DNA from 3 places in the Pseudomonas sp. S1_E05 genome. Region 2 is predicted to be linked to each of the others. Evidence: riboswitches for the same ligand, from Rfam matches in the RefSeq annotation. Region 2 holds a riboswitch; each other region holds the start of a gene.
What was found. A riboswitch is a leader RNA that binds a small molecule or an ion and turns the genes downstream of it on or off. The one in region 2 is predicted to bind cobalamin.

Region 1 (6,895 bases), 1.5 Mb from region 2:
CCGACAAACGTCAGGCCCAAGCGCAGCCCGGCGATCATCATTCGCCCTCCCCGGCACATCGGGTCTTGCTCCGGCTCGCCCCAGCGCTCCAGCACCGCCCGCCGATTGGCTTCGGGCAAGGCATCGAACAGTCGCGTGTAGTCATCCAGCGCGAGGCTCTGATGGCACGGACGCTGGTCGAGATTGTCGAGGTCATTGCTGACGCCACCGAGCAATTGCTGGATCAACGCGGTGCCGCTGTCCGGCAATTCGGCCGGCAGCGGGTAACCTTGCTCGTGCAACGCCCGAAGGATGTTCAGGGCGGCGGCCGGCGTATCGAGGCCGACGCCGTTGCCAATGCGCCCATCCCGGGTCGGATAATTGGCGAGGATCAAGGCAATGCGTTTCTCCCCGTTGGGCACCCGCGCAAGTTCCACCCAGCGCCGCGCCAGCTCAGCGACAAAATCCATGCGCTCGGGCGCTGCCCGGTAGCACACCACATCGGACTGGCTGCGTTCGCTGCGCCAGGCCAGGTCCTTGAAACTGATCGGGCGGCTGATGATGCGTCCATCCAGCTCCGGCAGCGCAATGTGCATCGCCAGGTCACGCGGGCCCAGCCCTTGCTCGCTGTCACGCCAGCCGGGCTCGTTGTCCTGGGCACAGATGGCCTGGATCACCGGGATATTGCGACGAAACGGACGCAGGTGCGGCGCTTCCGGGCTGGATTGAGCAAAGCCGGTGGTGTTGAGGATCACCGCCGCGTCGACCTGGTCCAGCCAGTCCTCGACCACCGTCAGGCAACCGGGCTCTTTCAGGCTGGCCACCGCAATCGGCAAGGGATTGAGCCCCGCCGCTTGCAAGCGCTGGCAGAACACATCGATGAAGCCCGTGTTCGCCGCCTGCAAGTGCGAGCGGTAAAACAGCACTGCCGCCATTGGCTTCCCGGCCTCCCAGACGGCTTGCCAGTCGCTGAGCACAGCCGGGCTTTTGCTCGGGTGATAGATCGCGGTGCGCGGCAGGGCTTGCGGTTCACTCCAGGTGTAATCGCGACCGAGCCAGCGACTCGCCAAACAGCGGAACAGGTCCAGGGCGTTGGCCATGCCGCCCTGGCGCAGGTAGTGCCAGAGCCGGTCACGCTCTTCGACCGCTACCGTGCTCAGGTCGCTGAGTTCGGGGTCCGGGCGGTCGTCACCGGGCACCAGAATCAATTGCACGCCGCGCCGGGACAGCTCGATCAGTTGCTCGACGCCATAGCGCCAATAGGCGATGCCGCCGTGCAGCGAAATCAGGATCACCTTGGCATGGCGCAACACTTCATCGACGTACAAATCCACCGAGGCGTGATTCTGCACCTGCATCGGATTGGCCAGGCGCACGCTCGGGTAATCGTCGGGTAACTGTTGCGCGGCCTCGGCGAGCAAGGCGAGGCTGGAGTCGCCACTGCACAGGATCACCAGCTCGGCGGGGGTTTGTCCAAGGTCGGCGATGTTGTCATCCGACACGAAACCGCCGGGCTGGGTCCTGAGCAGGTGCATGGGTTACACGCTGAGCGCGGCGCGCAGTTGCGCTTCGAGTTGCACGGCGTCCAGCGCCTGGCCGATCAGCACCAGGCGTGTGGTGCGCGCTTCATCGGCGCCCCACTGGCGGTCGAAGTGCTTGTCGAAACGTGTGCCCACACCTTGGATCAGCAGGCGCATGGGCTTGTTGGGGATGGCCGCAAAGCCCTTGACGCGCAGGATGTCGTGCTTGATCACCAACTGGGTCAGCGCATCCAGCAACAGGCTCTCGTCGGCCTGGGGCAATTCGATGGAGATGGAGTCGAACGCGTCGTGATCGTGATCGTCCTCGCCTTCGTGGTGGTGATCGTGGTGACTGTGACGGCTGTCGATGTGTTCTTCGGAACCGGCACCCAGGCCGATCAGCACATCGAGCGGCAAGCGACCGCTGCTGGCTTCGATGATCTTGACCGCCGGCGGCAATTCTTCGGCGACTTCCAGGCGCACGCGAGCCAGGTCTTCAGGGTTGATCAGGTCGGCCTTGTTGAGAATCACCAGGTCGGCGCTGGCCAGTTGGTCGGCGAACAGCTCGTGCAGGGGCGACTCGTGGTCCAGGTTCGGATCGAGTTTACGCTGGGCGTCGACTTGATCCGGGAATGCGGCGAAAGTGCCGGCAGCGACGGCCGGGCTGTCGACCACGGTGATCACCGCGTCGACTGTGCAGGCGCTGCGGATTTCCGGCCACTGAAAGGCTTGCACCAATGGTTTGGGCAGTGCCAGGCCAGAGGTTTCGATGAGGATGTGGTCGAGATCGCCCCGGCGCGCCACCAGTTCGCGCATCACCGGGAAGAACTCCTCCTGCACGGTGCAGCACAGGCAGCCGTTGGCCAGTTCGAAGACACGACCGACGGCTTCTTCCTCGGTGCAGCCGATGGAGCACTGCTTGAGGATTTCGCCATCGATGCCCAGCTCGCCGAACTCGTTGACGATTACGGCGATACGACGGCCCTGGGCGTTGTCGAGCATGTGGCGCAGCAAGGTGGTCTTGCCCGAGCCGAGAAAGCCGGTGACGATGGTGACGGGGAGTTTGGCCAGTGTTTTCATCGGATGCCCTTTGGCAAGGTGGCGGGCATACGGGACGACAAGCGCTGCAACAGCGGTGCGCGCAAGAGTTTCGCCACCGGATCACCCCGCCCGGTTGTAGTGAGAATCTGGATCGAGGCAGGTCTCCTGGCTGACAGTGTGCCGGGCGGTTGGCCCGGCATTCGCTGCGCCTTCCCGCGAACCCATTGTGCAGGGCTTGCAGTGGCGTGGCAGCGAACATCACCATTCACAGTTGCGGGGGCAGCCGCGGCATTGACCGCGTTCCCTTCTTAGCTTCGACAATGGCGAAGAACCTCGAAGCGACAAGGCTACGCATGGTCTGTGGGCGGGTCAAATTCTTGTGGCGGCAATCGGGACGCCATCGCGGGCAAGCCCGCTCCCACAATGGGCCGGTGTCCGCAGTCCCCTGTGGGAGCGGGCTTGCTCGCGATGGGCGCGACCCGGTCTCGATTGACGGCAAAGCCGCCCCATGCTCTCCTACACGCCTTGTTACGGGTGCCCTTCACAGGGTGAAACGGGAAACCGGTGAATCATGTGCTTTACTCAAGCCCATGTCAGTCCGGTGCTGCCCCCGCAACGGTAAGCGAGCGAAGAATCAGATCCACTGTGCCGATCATCGGCATGGGAAGGCGATTCTTGCAGGTTTCGGCAGATGCCCAAGCCCCTCGCGAGCCCGGAGACCGGCCCGCAACACACAGTGACGATACGATCACGAAAACAACAAACCCGCGGTGGGCGGGCGCTGTTTGAACCTCTGCGTGCACGCTACGCAGGGTGTCTGCATGCGCTCTCGTCACCCTGACAGAACAGAGGGAAGCGCCATGTCGATCATCAGCAGCACCGGCCACGCACCGGCCAGCAGCCACACAACCACCCTGACCCAACGCCTGACCGTCGCCGTCTGCGCATCAATCCTGGGCGCGTGCCTGGTCTACTTCGCCGGTTTCTCGCACATCGAAGCGGTCCACAACGCCGCCCACGATACCCGCCACAGCGCCGCGTTCCCTTGCCATTGAGACCTGACGACATGATCAAGCGTATCGCGCAAACCGCAGGTTTTTCCGGACTGCTGGCCGCCCTGCTGCTCACGCTGCTGCAAAGTTTCTGGGTTTCGCCGCTGATTTTGCAGGCCGAAACCTACGAGAAATCCGAGCCTGCCGCCGTTGAAGTGCATGAACACGCTGCCGGCACGGCCGCGCACAACCACGACACCGAAGCCTGGGAGCCGGAAGACGGCTGGCAGCGCGTGCTGTCGACCACCGGTGGCAACCTTGTCGTCGCCGTCGGTTTTGCACTGATGCTCGCCGGCCTCTACACCCTGCGCGCACCGACCAAAACTGCACAGGGCCTGCTCTGGGGCCTGGCGGGCTACGCCACTTTCGTGCTGGCGCCAACCCTCGGCCTGCCCCCTGAACTGCCGGGCACCGCCGCGGCGGATCTCGCGCAACGGCAAATGTGGTGGATCGGCACCGCCGCTTCGACCGCTGTCGGCATTGCCCTGATCGTGTTCAGCCGCCATTGGCTGATGAAATTGCTGGGCGTGGCGATCATCGCCGTTCCGCATGTGATCGGCGCACCGCAGCCGGAGGTGCATTCGATGCTCGCGCCAGAAGCGTTGGAAACGCAATTCAAGATGGCTTCGCAACTGACTAACGTCGCGTTTTGGTTGGCCCTTGGCTTGCTCAGCGCCTGGCTGTTCCGTCGTCAGAACCAGGCATGATCATTGAAAGCACAGCGCCGACCCTGGTGGTCGGCCTGGGCTGTCAGCGCGGCTGCCCGGTCGAAACGCTGCGCGCTTTGCTCGACCAGGTCCTCCAGGCTCATCAAATCGAACTGCGTCAAATACAGGCCCTGGCCAGCATCGACCTGAAACGTGACGAGCCCGGCCTGATCGAACTGGCTGCACAACTCGACCTGCCGCTGACGTATTTCAACAGTGAACAACTGGCGCCCTACGAGCCGTGCTTAAGCCACCGTTCGCAGATCGCCTTCGAACGCACCGGCTGCTACGGCGTGGCCGAGAGCACCGCCCTCGCCCTCGCCGAACAACTCGCTCAGGCACCGGCGACCTTGCTGATTTCACGACAAAAATACGCCCAGGCGACACTGGCATTGGCCGGCGCAGCGTAAAATCCCGATAATCCCCGCCCCTGAACATGAGCAATCTTCATCTGAAGCCTTGCCCAACCCTTTTTTGACAGGAAACGACGATGACCGTCTACTTCATTGGCGCAGGTCCCGGCGATCCGGAAATGATCACGGTCAAAGGCCAGCGCCTGATCCGCAGCTGTCCGGTGATCATCTACGCCGGCTCCCTTGTGCCCGCCGCCGTGCTGGAAGGCCATAGCGCCGAACAGGTGGTCAACAGCGCCGAACTGCACCTGGAGCAGATCATCGAACTGATCAAGGCCGCCCATGCCAATGGCCAGGACGTGGCGCGGGTGCATTCCGGCGACCCGTCCCTGTATGGCGCGATTGGCGAGCAGATCCGCTATTTGCGCGAGCTGGGCATACCATTCGAGGTCGTCCCCGGCGTCACTGCGACGGCGGCCTGCGCCGCGTTGCTGGGCGCAGAACTGACCCTGCCGGACGTATCACAGAGTGTGATCCTGACCCGTTACGCCGATAAGACCGCGATGCCGGTCGGTGAAGAGCTGGGCAGTCTGGCGCAGCACGGAGCGACCATGGCGATTCATCTGGGCGTCAACCATTTGCGCAAAATCCTGGCTGAATTGCTGCCGCATTACGGCGCCGATTGCCCCATTGCCGTGATACACCGGGCGACCTGGCCGGATCAGGACTGGGTAGTGGGGACGATCGAGGATATTGCCGCAAAGGTTGAAGCCAAGGGGTTTCGGCGCACGGCGTTGATTCTGGTTGGGCGGGTGCTGGGCAGTGATCAGTTCAGTGAGTCGTCGTTGTATCGGGCTGGGCATGCGCATCTGTATCGCCCTTGAGGCCCTCGAATTTGACGCATAAAAAAACGGCGCTCACGGGGCGCCGTTTTTCATGTCGCAGCGAACACCTTAGTAGTAGGCGTTTTCTTTCTGCGTGTGGTCGGTCACGTCGCGAACGCCCTTGAGCTCGGGGATGCGCTCGAGCAAGGTCCGCTCGATGCCTTCCTTCAAGGTTACGTCGGCCTGGCCACAGCCCTGGCAACCGCCGCCGAACTGCAGAACGGCGATGCCGTCCTCCACCACGTCGATCAGGCTGACCTGACCGCCGTGGCTGGCCAGCCCCGGGTTGATCTCGGTTTGCAGGTAGTAGTTGATACGCTCGTTGATCGGGCTGTCGGCGTTGACCATCGGTACTTTGGCGTTTGGCGCCTTGATGGTCAGTTGGCCACCCATACGGTCGGTGGCGTAGTCCACGACCGCGTCATCCAGGAAAGCTTCGCTGAACGAGTCGATGTAGGCAGTGAAGCTTTTCAGCCCCAGTGCGGTGTCTTCGGGTTTTTCCTCGCCCGGCTTGCAATAGGCAATGCAGGTTTCGGCGTATTGGGTGCCGGGCTGGGTGATGAAGACGCGGATGCCGATGCCTGGAGTGTTCTGCTTGGAGAGCAGATCGGCCAGGTAATCGTGGGCGGCGTCGGTGATAGTAATAGCAGTCATGGAAACTCCTCACAGGCTTGGGCGCAGTTTACGCCAATCATCGCGCCGCACAAAGTCCTAGTATTTTTGTCGGGAAATAACCGACTGACTTTGGCGAGCGAATTCGCCGTCAATCCGCTGTTTTAGCCACCGATAGCTGCACTTTTCCACCCATTGATAACTTGCCCAAGACCCTGCGCCGATGGCAAGGACGCATACGATGAACATCACGTACGGGTTTACCCCGTAGCGCTGCGCGATAAAGCCGCCTGCCGACAACACCAACACGTGCATCAGATACACCGAGTAGGAGCAATCCCCTAGCCATTTCAGCAGCCGGCGACTCTCGAAAAAGCGCTCCAACGCCATGCAGGCCATCACCAGCACCGCACTGGGCAAGCCCCAGGCGAGAAAGCGTGGTTGCGGCGGCAGGTGGTAAATGCTCAGCAGCGCACCACCGATCCCCATGAGTGGCAGATACAAGCCGGGCTTGATCCACCCACGGCGGTAGATCATGCCGATGGCGATGCCCAACAGGAACTCATACACGATGCTCGACCGGTAAAACTCGCTGATCCAGCCATAGCCGGTCCAGGCCTCACAAACCGCAAACAGCAGCGCCGCGACGATCAGCAGCCGCCATTGCAGGCGGAACAACAGCGCCCAGGCAAACAGCACGTAAAACAGCATTTCGTAATTGAGCGTCCAGCCGACATTGAGCGTCGG
Region 2 (6,895 bases):
GTGTTCTTCGCCACCAATGGCGGCTCTCAGGTGAGTCACGCCGGGATCTACGTTGGTGAGGGTCGATTTGTCCATGCGCCGGCCACCGGTGGCACGGTCAAGCTCGACAGCTTGTCCAAGGCGTATTGGCAGAAAGCCTACCTGAGCGCAAAGCGTGTTCTGCAACCCGAGCATCTGGCGCGCAACCCCTAGTCTGGAGAGGTTGTCATGACCGCTCGCACGCTGAATCTCGATGATGCCCTGTACCAATACCTGCTCGACGTTTCCCTGAGGGAAACGCCGCTGCTCAAACGGCTGCGCGACGAAACCCAGGCGCTGCCCATGGCGCGCTGGCAGGTGGCCCCGGAACAGGGGCAATTCCTTGCCTTGCTGGTCAGGCTGATCGGTGCAAGACGAATTCTGGAAATCGGCACTTTCACCGGTTACAGCGCGTTGTGCATGGCGGCCGCCTTGCCGGATGACGGTGCACTGATCTGCTGTGATGTACCCGGCGACTATAATGTCATCGCGCGTCGTTACTGGCAGGAGGCGGGCCTGGACGAGCGGATTGACCTGCGGCTGGCGCCTGCGCTGCACACCCTGTCTCAGTTGGATGAGCCAGGGCAGTTCGATCTGATCTTCATCGATGCCGACAAGGCCAACTACCCCCACTATCTTGAGCATGCCCTGCGTCTGTTGCGCGTTGGCGGCCTGGCGGTGTTCGACAACACGCTGTGGAGTGCGCGGGTGCTGGAGTCAGCGCCCGAAAGCGCTGACACCCGCGCGATCCAGGCGCTCAATCGTGCGTTGAAGGATGACGCGCGAGTGGACCTGTCGCTGTTGCCACTGGGGGATGGGTTGACGCTTTGTCGTAAGCGCTAGAGGCCTTCACGCGCGCCCTGTAGGAGCGAGCATGCTCGCGATGGACTGGAAAACGCCGCTGGGTGTCAGATAGCCAACGTTTTCGTTGACGATCATCGCGAGCATGCTCGCTCCTACAGGAAGCAGGGCGCTGCATCACTTGAGCGCCGACACCCGCCACACCTTGTTCCCCACATCATCGGCCACCAGCAGGTCGCCTTGCTGATCGATCACCACGCCCACCGGGCGACCCATGGCTTTCTCTTCGTCATTGAGAAAACCCGTGAGCACATCCACTGGCGCGCCGCTCGGTTTGCCCGCGCTGAAGGGCACGAAGATCACTTTGTAGCCACTGTGCGGTTTCCGGTTCCACGAGCCATGCTGGCCGACGAATGCGCCTTCCTTGAATTGGGCCGGCAACGTATTGCCTTCTGCGAAGGCCAGGCCCAATGAGGCGGTATGCGGGCCGACTGCGTAATCCGGTGCAATAGCCTTGGCCACCAGGTCTGGATTTTGAGGTTCTACGCGTACATCGATGTGCTGGCCGTAGTAACTGAACGGCCAGCCATAGAACGCACCTTCCTTCACCGAAGTGATGTAGTCCGGCACCAGGTCACTGCCGATTTCATCGCGCTCGTTGACCGCTGTCCACAGCGCGCCGCTCTGCGGTTCCCACGCCATGCCGTTGGGGTTGCGCAAGCCCGAGGCGAATATCCGGTGGTTGCCAGTGGCGCGATCCACTTCCCAGATCGCCGCGCGTCCTTCTTCCTTGTCCATGCCGTTTTCGCCGACGTTACTGTTGGAGCCCACCGTGACGTACAGCTTGCTGCCGTCCTTGCTTGCGATGACGTTTTTTGTCCAATGGTGATTCAGCGTGCCACCCGGCAGGTCAATCACCTTCATGGGTTGGGATTTGATCGTGGTGTCGCCTTGCTGGTAATTGAAACGCAGCAGTCTGTCGGTGTCGGCGACGTACAGGTCATTACCCACCAGTGTCATGCCGAAGGGCGAGTTGAGGTTTTCCAGGAACACGGAACGGATTTCGGCGATGCCATCGTGGTCTTTGTCGCGCAGCAACGTGATGCGGTTGGGGCTGGGTACGGCAGCCCCGGCACGGCTCATGACTTTCTTGGTGATCCAGCCCTTGATGCCTTTATCGTCATCGGGTTTGGGCGGCGCATTGGTTTCGGCCACCAGCACGTCGCCGTTGGGCAGTAAGTAGAGCCAGCGTGGGTGATCGAGGCCTTCGGCAAATGCAGCCACCTGAGTGCCCGCTGCTGCCGTCGGTTTGGCGCCGGCCGGCCAGCCGATGGCCGGGGCGATGTTCATTGTCGGGAACAGTGTCTTGTTCGGTTCTGGCAGTTGCGGGGATGGGCCGGTGCCGTCGGAGACCTGTAGGGTGGAAGTTTCACCGCAGGCAGCGAGCCCGGCGGCCATGGTGATGACGAGAGCGAGCTGGGGCTTGCGCATGCTGAACTTCCCTAAGAATGCAGTGACCTGATCAGTAGAGAAGCGCAAGCCCGAGATGGTTCAACCGGTCAGCCGTGAGCTTCCTTGAACAACACCGCGATGCCCGGATGATAGTTGCCCGCTTCGTTGCGTAATTTGCGGTAGGCGTAGGGGAAGTACCAGGCGACCGCGCAGGAATGTTCTTTTTGCAGGTCATCGACCATGTCCTGCAGCTCTTCCGGCGTGGCGCCGTGCTGGGCTTTTTGCGGGGCCACGAACAGGCAGCCCAGTTTCAGGTCGCTGCTGTAGCTGATGCGCTTGGCGTCGCTGGTGATTTCCGCCAGCGCCTGGGTCAGGTTGAGGCTGTTGACCCGTGGCCAGCGTTGAGTGGCCTGAAGATACGCGCGCGTTTCGCTGGAGGCGATGAGCAGATTGGCGCGGGCGTTGCGTTCGCCTTCCTCAAGCTGCTTGCGGGTCTGGGTGTCTTGCAGGGTGACCATTTCGGCCATCCAGGCGGCGGCCGCGAGCAAACCCAGATTGGCTTTTTCGTCGTACCAGTAAGGCGTGTCGTTATCGCCCCGTACGGCGTTGTAGCGGTCTATACAGTCAAACCAGCGTTCCAGCAGCGGGCGCAGGAATTCCAGTCGCGGATTGCTGATAATCATGCCTTGCATGGTGCTCACCCTTGTTCTTGTGATGTGGGGTTGTGGCTCTTTGATATCACTGCTGGGAGTCTGGCACAAGATTGGCGTCATTTTATTGATCGACGGCAGTTATTCATCCGCCAGCGTCCCGGCTTTAATTGACGCTCCACCCCCAACCCTCTAACCTTCGCGGCTTGTTTCAGGTGCTCTGTGACCCAGGTCGGCAGAGTGAAACAGGGAAGCCGGTGAGTGCGTGCACGATCCCGGCGCTGCCCCCGCAACGGTAAATGAGTGAAAGCTGCGCCTTGAGCCACTGTGTCGATCGCGACATGGGAAGGCGCGCAGTCCGGCGTGATGCCGCTCATGAGCCCGGAGACCGGCCTGATTCAATCCAGCGACATCACGGTGGGCGATGTCGGGCTTCTTGCCATCTGTTTCTTGTGCCTGCCCGCCGTTATCCCGCCTCAACGGAGAGCTCCCCCATGACCGATACCCCAGATCGTGACGAACGCCATTTGGCGCGCATGTTGCGTAAAAAAGCCGTGATCGACGAACGCATCGCCAACTCGCCAAACGAATGCGGCCTGCTGCTGGTGCTCACCGGCAATGGGAAAGGCAAAAGCAGCTCGGCGTTTGGCATGCTCGCCCGTTCCATGGGCCATGGCATGCAGTGCGGCGTGGTGCAGTTCATCAAGGGTCGCAACAGTACCGGTGAAGAATTGTTTTTCCGCCGCTTCCCGGAGCAGGTGCGTTTCCACGTGATGGGCGAAGGCTTTACCTGGGAAACCCAGGACCGCCAGCGTGACATCGCTGCCGCCGAAGCGGCCTGGGCGGTGTCCCGCGAGTTGCTGCGCGATCCGTCGATTGGTCTGGTGGTGCTGGATGAGTTGAACATCGCTCTCAAGCACGGCTACCTCGACCTCGATCAGGTCCTCAGCGACCTGCAAGCGCGTCCGCCGATGCAGCACGTGGTGGTGACCGGCCGCGGCGCCAAACCCGAGATGATCGAGTTGGCCGACACCGTTACCGAAATGGGCATGATCAAGCACGCCTTCCAGGCCGGTATCAAGGCGCAGAAGGGCGTTGAACTGTGAGTGAGCCACGTCATTGCCCGGCGGTATTGATTGCCGCGCCGGCCTCCGGTCAGGGCAAGACCACCGTCACCGCCGCCCTGGCGAGGTTGCATCGCAACCAGGGGCGCAAGGTGCGCGTCTTCAAGTGTGGCCCGGACTTTCTCGACCCGATGATCCTCGAGCGCGCCAGCGGTGCGCCGGTGTATCAATTGGACATGTGGATGGTCGGCGAGCAGGAAAGCCGGCGACTGTTGTGGGAAGCCGCCGCCGAGGCTGACCTGATTCTCATTGAAGGGGTCATGGGCCTGTTCGACGGTACCCCGTCCAGCGCCGACCTGGCGCGTCACTTCGGTGTGCCTGTACTCGCGGTGATTGACGGCACGGCCATGGCGCAGACCTTTGGCGCCCTGGCACTGGGCCTGGCCCGCTATCAACCGGACCTGCCGTTTGCCGGTGTGCTGGCCAACCGGGTCGGCACCCTGCGCCATGCGCAATTGCTCGAAGGCAGCCTGACCGAAGGTTTGCGCTGGTACGGCGCGCTGTCCCGGGAAACCGGAATCGAGCTGCCGAGCCGACACCTGGGCCTGGTTCAGGCCAGTGAATTGAACGATCTGGATCTGCGTCTCGATGCTGCTGCCGATGCCCTGGCCAGCAGTTGCGAAGTCGCGCTGCCGCCCGCCGTGGCGTTTGCGGCCCCCGAAGTGATCGCGGTCGATCCTTGGCTGGCCGGCGTGCGCATTGCCGTGGCGCGTGATGAAGCCTTTGCGTTCACCTATGGCGCCAGCCTGGACCTGCTGCGGGCGATGGGCGCCGAGTTGGCATTCTTCTCGCCGATTCGCGACACGCAACTGCCGCTCGCCGACAGCCTCTACTTGCCCGGCGGTTACCCGGAACTGCACCACGTGGCGCTGGCGCAGAACACGTCGATGCTAGAAGCGATCCGCGCCCACCATGCAGCCGGCAAACCGTTGCTGGCCGAATGCGGCGGCATGCTCTACCTGCTTGATTCGTTGACCGATGTCGAGGGCACTCGCGCCGAGTTGGCCGGCTTGCTGGCGGGGGATGCGGTGATGCAGAAACGCCTGGCGGCGCTCGCCTTGCAGGCGGTTGAATTACCGGAAGGCTCGCTGCGCGGGCACACCTATCACCATTCGCTGACCACCACCGAGCTGGCTCCGATTGCTCGCGGCCTGAGCCCGAACGGGGGGCGCGGCGCGGAGGCCGTTTATCGTGAGGGGCGGATGACGGCTTCTTATGTGCATTTTTATTTTCCGTCAAATCCTCCTGCGATTGCTGCGCTTTTTGCGCCGGACCTTACGGACGCCATCGCGGGCACGCCCGCTCCTGCAGGGGGCGAGTGTATTGGTGTAGGAGCGGGCTTGCCCGCGATTAGGCCATGACCGACAACGCCTTCTCCGAGGCCGAACGCCAAGCGGTCTACCGAGCCATCGCCGAACGCCGCGACATGCGTCACTTCACGGGTGGCACCGTAGAACCTGAGCAACTGCGGCGCCTGCTCGAAGCCGCGCACCAGGCGCCGAGCGTTGGCCTGATGCAGCCGTGGCGCTTCATCCGCATCAGCGACCGCAGCCTGCGCGGCAGGATCCAGTCGCTGGTGGAGGAAGAACGCATGCGCACCGCTGAGGCCCTCGGCGAGCGCAGTGACGAATTCATGAAGCTGAAAGTCGAAGGTATCAACGACTGCGCCGAGGTGCTGATTGCGGCGCTGATGGACGACCGCGAACGGCATATTTTCGGCCGCCGCACGTTGCCGGAAATGGACATGGCCTCGTTGTCCTGCGCGATCCAGAACCTGTGGCTGGCATCCCGCGCCGAAGGGCTCGGCATGGGTTGGGTTTCGTTGTTCGAGCCCCAGGCCCTGGCTGACCTGTTGGGGCTGCCCGCCGGGGCCAAGCCTTTGGCGATTCTGTGCCTGGGGCCGGTCGAACAGTTTTATCCGGCACCGATGCTGGTGCTTGAAGGCTGGGCGCGGGTACGTCCATTAAGCGAAATGTTGTATGAGAATTATTGGGGAGTGAGTCAATGAGTGTGGCGTTGTTGAGTGTCGCTGCGGTGGCGCTGGATGCGCTGCTGGGCGAGCCCAAGCGCTGGCATCCGCTGGTCGCCTTCGGCCGTTTTGCCGACCGCATCGAACAACGTTTCAACGGGGGTGGTCGCGGCTGGCGCAGTCATGGCGTGACGGCCTGGGTGATTGCGGTCGTGCCGCTGACCTTGCTCGCCACGGCTTTTTCCTGGGCGCCTTATGTGGGTTGGATCGTCGAGATTCTCGCCCTCTATTGTGCGCTTGGCTTGCGCAGCCTGGGGGAGCACGTCGAGCCGGTTGCCAAGGCTTTGCGTAGCAATGATCTGGAGCAGGCGCGCCAGCGTGTCGGTTATCTGGTCAGTCGCCAGACCACTGAGCTGGATTCAACCGAAGTGGCCCGCGCCGCCACTGAATCGGTCCTGGAAAACGGCAGTGACGCCGTCTTCGCGGCGTTGTTCTGGTTTGCCGTGGCCGGCGCGCCAGGCGTGGTGCTCTATCGCTTGAGCAACACGCTGGACGCGATGTGGGGCTATCGCAACGAGCGTTTCGAACGCTTCGGCTGGGCGGCTGCGAAGATCGACGACGTGCTCAACTACATTCCTGCCCGATTGGTGGCGTTGACCTATGCACTGTTGGGCAAGACCCGACTCGCATTCAAATGCTGGCGCACACAAGGCCCGACCTGGGACAGCCCGAACGCCGGTCCGGTGATGGCCGCCGGGGCAGGTGCCCTGGGGGTCGAGTTGGGTGGGGCGGCGATTTATCACGGTGAGTTGCACCCGCGTCCCCAGTTGGGCGAAGGTGTGCCAGCGGACGCCGATTCCATTGATCGAGGCTGGCAACTG
Region 3 (6,895 bases), 1.1 Mb from region 2:
GGCACAATCTCCAGATGCAGTGACTGCGCCAGCACCTTGAACCCGGTGTAGGTCACTGCATCCGCCGCAATCACATCCCCTGGTTTGAGCAGCGCCATCATCGTCACCGCCAGGCCATGCTGGGCGCCGCTGACGATCAACACTTGCTCGGCCTCTACGCTTACCCCTCGTGAGACCAGGTGCCGGGCGATCGATGCGCGCTCATGCAAGCGACCGCCATGGGGTTGATAACGCAGATGGGCTTCCAGGTCCCCGGACAATGCCAACTGGCGCAACGCCACGCGCAATAGATCCGCCTGTCCCGGCAGCGACGGATAGTTGAAGTTGAGATCGGCCATCCCCACGGCCACTACGTGTTGGCTCACCCCCTGCCCCATGGGCAGTGACATCTCCCGCACAAAGGTGCCGCGACCGGTCTCGCCACTGACCAGTCCCATGGCCTCCAGCTCGGCATACACCCTGCTGGCGGTCACCAGCGCCAGGCCGTGTTCGGCGGCCAACTGGCGATGCGGCGGCAGACGCGTGCCCGGCGGCAGGCGTCCCGAACGAATGTCGGCGGCGTAGGTGTCGACCAGTGACTTGTAGCGCAAGCGAGGCATCGGCGGACATCCAGGACAATTGGCAGATTGTCTTGATACTCGCTCTGGCCAGGCGCTGTCCAGCCTCTACCTCAGCTGCAGTCCCAAAGATGCCCCTCCGCCAGGCGCACACGGCGATGTATCGGTATGCGCAGGGGGGGTCGCGTCGAGGAACGATCACTACGACGTGCCGGTGTATCCATGACAATTTTTTGATTGTCTGCGCGGCGCGGCCCACGATGCACCCACGGCACCTGCCACCCAATCACCTCCGAGCGAACGCCATGGAAAGAGCCACACACCTCAGCACCCAGCCCCGCGAGAAATCAGCCAGTGGATGGCTGAACGGCTTTATTGGCGTGCTCATTTTCAGCGGCTCCCTGCCCGCTACCCGGGTCGCCGTGCTGGAGTTTGACCCGGTTTTTCTCACGGTCATGCGCGCCACTATCGCCGGCTTGCTCGCCCTGGGCCTGCTGACCTTGCTCAAGCAACAACGCCCAACGCGCCATCAACTTCTACCGCTGCTGATTGTCGCGCTCGGCGTGGTGGTCGGCTTCCCGCTGCTGACCGCCCTGGCCCTGCAATACGTTACCTCGGCGCACTCCATTGTCTTCATTGGCCTGCTGCCGCTGGCCACCGCTCTTTTCGGCGTCATTCGCACAGGCGAACGGCCACGCCCGGCGTTCTGGCTGTTCTCGATATTGGGCAGCATGCTCGTTTCCGGCTTCGCCCTTTCCCAAGGCCTGAGCGCCAACCCCACCGGCGACCTCTGCATGTTATTGGCCGTCCTCGCCTGCGGCCTGGGCTACGCCGAGGGCGCAAAACTGTCACGCACGCTGGGTGGTTGGCAGGTGATTTCCTGGGCCCTGGTGCTGGCGTTGCCGGCCATGGTGTTACTAAGCGTGTGGCGTGCACCCGCTTCCTTCACCGGTGTCAGCCTTTCGGCGTGGTTCAGCCTGGGTTATGTGTCACTGTTCAGCATGTTGATCGGATTTGTATTCTGGTATCGCGGGTTGGCCCAAGGTGGCATCGCTGCCGTGGGCCAGCTGCAATTACTGCAACCTTTTTTCGGTCTGGCCCTGGCGGCCGGGCTACTGCATGAACACGTGAGCGTTGGCATGATTGCAGTGACGTTGGCGGTCATTGTGTGTGTCGCGGGTGCAAAAAGGTTCTCGAAATAAAACAGCGTGTGACCAATCATTTCGAACGAAACGTCCGGCAAACCAAACGACCGGATGGTCACCGTTTTCGATGGCACGCTTGTTCGGCATTCCCGCCTGCTGCCGAAAAAATGGTGATCGATGAAACCTCTACTGCTCACCCTGGGCGCACTCCTGATCAGCCCATGTGCCCTCGCCATGGATGGAGAGTTCTGGTACTTCCAGACAAGCGCCTACACCAAACACTGGAAACCCGATCCTGATCACAACAACCGCCAAAAGCTGATCGGCGTAGAACGCAATCGTGAAGACGGCTCGCTTTGGGGAGGCGCGACGTTTCTCAACTCCTTCGACCAGCGCTCGTACTACGGTTATTACGGGCATCGTTGGGTGGCTGACGAGTATCCGGTGTACGCCAAGCTCAGTGGCGGTCTGGTTCATGGCTACAAAGGCAAATACAAGGACCGGATTCCACTCAATCGCTACGGCGTTGCACCGGTACTTGTTCCGGCGATTGGCACGTTTTACGGGCCGGTCGGTGCCGAGCTGGTAATCCTGGGTGGCGCTGCGGCCATGATTAATGTGGGTTACCGGTACTGACCATCGGGCGCCCGATATTTCCAAAGCGCCAAGCCTTCCGCGAGCCTCAGGGTGGCGCGCGTACCACGGGCCGGTTCACTCCATGCGGATACCGGTCAGCCCGCCCTCCCCTGAAACCCAGCAATTTCCTCGGTTATTGACTGTAATCATTTTGTCATGATATCAGTTTGGCATTGCGCCAATTTTCGAGTATTTTGCCTTCCATTGTCCGATGTAGAGCTATGGAAAGCAGCAATGACCGCACAACCTTCAGCCGTAATCAAACAAGCGACTTACCTGGGCTACGAAATCCTCGTCGAAACGTTTGGCCCCATCAAAGTGGAACCCCGCGAGGCCCAAAGCCTGCAGAGCCATCACACCACGACCGTTTCGGTCTGGTACGACGGCCAGGAAATCCGGGAGGCGCGCGAGACGCCGGCGCTGAGGTTCGTGACCCGTGAGGATGCTGCAGAGCTGGGCTTGGAAATCGGCCAGATGATCGTCGATCAACGTCGCGAGTCCACCCCATCCAGCGTGACGGCCTTTAAACTGCCGCGTCTGCGGTTTTCGTTGCTCAGCTGACACACCAATGGGCTACTTGTCGTGACGCGGGTCATCCGCGTCATTGATGTACTTGAGCCCCAGAGGCCCGATCCCATACACCTGCGACACATACTCACCGGACTTCGCCCAGTGGAAGTGCGGCGTGTTCGCCGGCAGCACGACCACACTGCCCGGCCCGTAGGCCACAAGTTTGTCGGCGTCGAAGGTGCTGCCCTGGCCGATATAGAACACGCCGGAAATGACGGTATAGATGCGATCTTCCGGGTGGGTATGCGGCATCAGTTTCAAGCCGTTCGGTACTTTGACCCTGACCACATAAGGCCCCGACTGACTCGGGTTGCCAACGATCACCGCCAGTTTGGCGCCGTCGGGGAACGCGGGAAAACCCTGCCATTGCACATCTTCGCTGCGCATTGACGAAAATTGCTTGTTGTCCAGCGCCTCGGCGTTCGCGGGAGCGCAGAGGGTGGTGGTCGTCGCGGCGAGAAGCAAGGCGTGGAGAGCGTGGCGTAAGCCGATGGTTTTCATGTGTGCGTTCCCTGAAAGCTGTCGCGGCGCACCGCCTGCGAACTGGAACGCGATGATAATTTTTGCCCGGGACGCGGATAAATCACGTCCCGGGCACTTCTGTTCTTACACCGCGTAACAAACTATCGAGGGTTGTTACGCAGAATGGAGAAGTTCAGCGCGGCGGCGACGCAGAGCCAGGCGAGGTAGGGAAACAGGATCAAACCGGTAATCAGGTCCAGGCGCAGGGCCATGACGACCATGGCCGCGACCACCAGCCACAACACCACCAGAATCACCATCCCCGCCAACACGTGATGCGCGCCGAAGAATACCGGCGTCCACAAGGTGTTGAGCGCGATTTGCGCGGCCCAGAGTGCCAACACGATCTGGCTGCCGGGGATCAGGCTCAAGCGGTAGCCGGCCCAGGCGAGCAGCAGGTAGATGATCGTCCAGGCAACCGGGAACAACCAGTTGGGCGGCGTGAAGCCTGGCTTGACCAGCGAGTGGTACCACTCGCCCGGCTTGAACAGCACACCGGTGCTGGCGGCCGCCGCGCAGGCCAGGAGGAAGATGAAGAAGGTCATGGTCATGATCGGTCCCTGTGTCGGTGTATTTGGAACTTGGACGGGTGCTGACCCGTTAAAAGTTCACGGCGTACAAGGTGAAAAAAACCACGTTCCCCCTCGGCGGCCTGATCGACTACCATACGCCGCCGGTTCCCGAACGGGACTAATAGGGAATTCGAAACGCCGCAACGGGCGTCAATCGAAACTGCCCCCGCAACTGTAGGTGCTGAGCCTGCTCCTCGATAGTCACTGGACCTGATCCGGGAAGGCTGGAGCGTGGCGACGACGCATCAGTCAGGAGACCTGCCGGCCAGACAAATCACTAACCGGCGGGGTGTCCGGGGAGGACATCCGTGCCGAGCGGCCTTGCCCTGCTTTTACAGCAGCGTTCGATGGTGTGTTTCCAGACCCGTACCGCGCCCGTTTCAAGTACGGTTCAAATGGAGATTGCCCCATGCTGTTGCCCCGCCTTACTGCGCTGTTCACCAGCCTTGGCCTGTGCGCCTTCGCACAAGCCGCCCCGACGCAGTACCCGCTGACCATCGACAACTGCGGCACTCCCCTCACCTTTGCTCACGCGCCAACCCGCGCCGTGACGATTGGACAGGCTGGCACCGAGATGCTGTATGCCTTGGGCCTGGGCAACAAGGTGGCCGCCACTTCGCTGTGGTTCAACGATGTGCTGCCGGCTTACAAGACGCAAAACGACAAGGTCGAACGCCTGGCGAACAACGAGCCGAGTTTTGAAGCCGTGATCGGCAAGCGTCCGGAACTGGTGACCGTGGAGTTCGAATGGATGGTCGGGCCACAAGGCGCGGTCGGCACCCGTGAACAGTTTCATGAACTGAAGATCGCGACCTATCTGCTCCCGTCCGACTGCGAGGGCAAGGACAATCGGGTAGGCGCCGACGGCACGCGCCTGGAGCCGTTTCGCATTGACACCATTTACAAGAGCATCGAGCAACTGGCACAGATTTTCGACGTGCAGGACCGTGGCGAGCAGTGGGTCACCGAGCTTAAAGCCAAGCTGGCCGCCTCCGTGGCCAAGGTCCAGCAAAAAGGTGGCAAACAGGCCAGTGCCCTGGTGTGGTTTTCCAGCACCGACATGAACGTCGATCCGTTTGTGGCCGGGCACAAGGGCATTCCGGACTTCATGCTCAGCACCCTGGGCGTGCGTAACGTGGTGGACTCCAATGAAGAATGGCCAACCGTGGGCTGGGAAACCATCGCCAAGGCCAACCCGACTTTCCTGGTGATCGCACGCATGGACCGTCGCCGCTTCCCGGCGGATGACCATGAGAAAAAACTGGCCTTCCTGCGCAGCGATCCGGTCACCCGCAACATGGACGCGGTGAAGCACAACCGCATCATCATCGTCGACGCCATGGCCCTGCAGGCCAGCGCTCGGATGTTCGACGGCCTCGAGCAACTGGCCACGGCCATCGACGGTTACGATCTGCCGAAATGACTGCAACCTTGATACGTACACTGCTTGCGCTGGGGATGCTGTCGCTGGCGGTGCTGGCGGGTGTTGCCATTGGTGAAACGCCCATCGACCCGCTCGTGGTGCTCCAGGTGCTGGCCAATAAACTGTGGGGCGCGGGTTATGCGCTGAACCCCATCGATGAAGGCATCGTCTGGAACTACCGCCTGACCCGCGCGCTGGTGGCCGCCGCTTGCGGCGCCGGGCTGGCGACGTGCGGAGTCATCTTGCAATCCTTGTTGCGCAATCCGTTGGCGGAACCTTATCTGCTGGGCATCAGCGCGGGTGCTTCGACGGGTGCCGTCCTGGTAGCGTTGCTGGGTGTCGGCGCGGGTTTGCTGACGTTGTCGGCGGGGGCCTTTGTCGGCGCCATGACCGCCTTTGCGCTGGTGGTGTTGCTGGCGCGAGTCAGCGGTACGTCGGGGGGGACCGGGCAGATTATCCTGGCGGGCATTGCCGGGTCGCAACTATTCAATGCAATGACCGCATTCCTGATCACCAAGTCCGCCAGTTCCGAGCAGGCGCGCGGCATTCTGTTCTGGTTGCTGGGCAATCTCAGTGGTGTGCGCTGGCCGTCGGTGTGGCTGGCGGTACCGGTGGCCGTCGCTGGCCTGGTCGTGTGTTTATGGCATCGGCGTGCGCTGGATGCGTTTACCTTTGGCGTCGACTCGGCGGCGTCATTGGGCATTGCGGTACGGCGCGTGCAGTTGGTGCTCATTGGTTGCGCAGCGCTGGTGACGGCGGTGATGGTGTCGATTGTCGGCTCCATCGGCTTCGTCGGGCTGGTGATTCCCCATGCGGCTCGGCTGATGCTGGGCACCGGGCATTCGCGGCTGTTACCGGCCAGCGCCTTGGGCGGTGCGTTGTTCCTGATTGCAGCGGATGTGTTATCGCGAACCTTGATCAAGGGTCAGGTGATTCCGGTCGGTGTGATTACCGCACTGGTTGGCGCACCGGTGTTTGCGCTGATTCTGATTGGTCGGAGGAATGCTCGATGAGTGTCTTAAGCTGCTCTGGCCTGGGCTTTCGCGTGCGGGACGCCGAACTGCTCAATGACATTGATCTTGAGGTCCGGTTGGGCGAAACCCTGGGCATTGTCGGACCGAATGGATCGGGCAAATCGACGCTGCTGAAGTTGCTCGCCGGTTTGCGTCCACCGGCGACCGGAGAAGTGCGCCTGGGTGGCCAGCGCTTGGGCGAGCTGTCGCGACGCAGCATCGCGCAGCAGTTGGCAGTGGTCGAGCAACAGGCGGATACCGACGAGGCCATTCGGGTATTTGATGCGGTGGCGTTGGGGCGTACACCGTGGCTGTCAGCGTTGAGCCCATGGTCGAGCGAAGATGACGCCATTGTCCGCCAGGCGTTGCATGACGTGGATGCCGCGCACCTGAGCAAGCGCACCTGGCGCAGCCTGTCGGGTGGCGAGCGCCAACGCGTGCACATCGCCCGAGCCCT

Region 1: another riboswitch for cobalamin. It lies ahead of cobW (cobalamin biosynthesis protein CobW); the one in region 2 lies ahead of cobO (cob(I)yrinic acid a,c-diamide adenosyltransferase).
Region 3: another riboswitch for cobalamin. It lies ahead of AB4N33_RS08395 (ABC transporter substrate-binding protein); the one in region 2 lies ahead of cobO (cob(I)yrinic acid a,c-diamide adenosyltransferase).

The regions. Positions count from the first base shown of each region.
Region 1 is NZ_JBFRHM010000001.1:1,454,463-1,461,357, reverse strand. Features, by position in the region: gene cobN (cobaltochelatase subunit CobN) at 1-1,514, opposite strand, end outside; gene cobW (cobalamin biosynthesis protein CobW) at 1,518-2,579, opposite strand; cobalamin riboswitch at 2,679-2,891, opposite strand; cobalamin riboswitch at 3,056-3,282, shown strand; gene AB4N33_RS06790 (CbtB domain-containing protein) at 3,401-3,595, shown strand; gene AB4N33_RS06785 (CbtA family protein) at 3,607-4,299, shown strand; gene AB4N33_RS06780 (cobalamin biosynthesis protein) at 4,296-4,709, shown strand; gene cobM (precorrin-4 C(11)-methyltransferase) at 4,790-5,536, shown strand; gene nfuA (Fe-S biogenesis protein NfuA) at 5,606-6,190, opposite strand; gene AB4N33_RS06765 (acyltransferase family protein) at 6,248-6,895, opposite strand, start outside.
Region 2 is NZ_JBFRHM010000001.1:2,980,812-2,987,706, reverse strand. Features, by position in the region: gene AB4N33_RS13775 (C40 family peptidase) at 1-192, shown strand, start outside; gene AB4N33_RS13770 (O-methyltransferase) at 208-861, shown strand; gene AB4N33_RS13765 (PQQ-dependent sugar dehydrogenase) at 997-2,310, opposite strand; gene AB4N33_RS13760 (hypothetical protein) at 2,379-2,963, opposite strand; cobalamin riboswitch at 3,118-3,332, shown strand; gene cobO (cob(I)yrinic acid a,c-diamide adenosyltransferase) at 3,416-4,027, shown strand; gene AB4N33_RS13750 (cobyrinate a,c-diamide synthase) at 4,024-5,406, shown strand; gene bluB (5,6-dimethylbenzimidazole synthase) at 5,403-6,053, shown strand; gene cbiB (adenosylcobinamide-phosphate synthase CbiB) at 6,050-6,895, shown strand, end outside.
Region 3 is NZ_JBFRHM010000001.1:1,839,788-1,846,682, forward strand. Features, by position in the region: gene AB4N33_RS08365 (aminotransferase-like domain-containing protein) at 1-599, opposite strand, end outside; gene AB4N33_RS08370 (DMT family transporter) at 863-1,759, shown strand; gene AB4N33_RS08375 (sn-glycerol-3-phosphate transporter) at 1,880-2,338, shown strand; gene AB4N33_RS08380 (hypothetical protein) at 2,573-2,899, shown strand; gene AB4N33_RS08385 (cupin domain-containing protein) at 2,912-3,409, opposite strand; gene tspO (tryptophan-rich sensory protein TspO) at 3,532-3,975, opposite strand; cobalamin riboswitch at 4,088-4,282, shown strand; gene AB4N33_RS08395 (ABC transporter substrate-binding protein) at 4,412-5,425, shown strand; gene AB4N33_RS08400 (FecCD family ABC transporter permease) at 5,434-6,438, shown strand; gene AB4N33_RS08405 (ABC transporter ATP-binding protein) at 6,435-6,895, shown strand, end outside.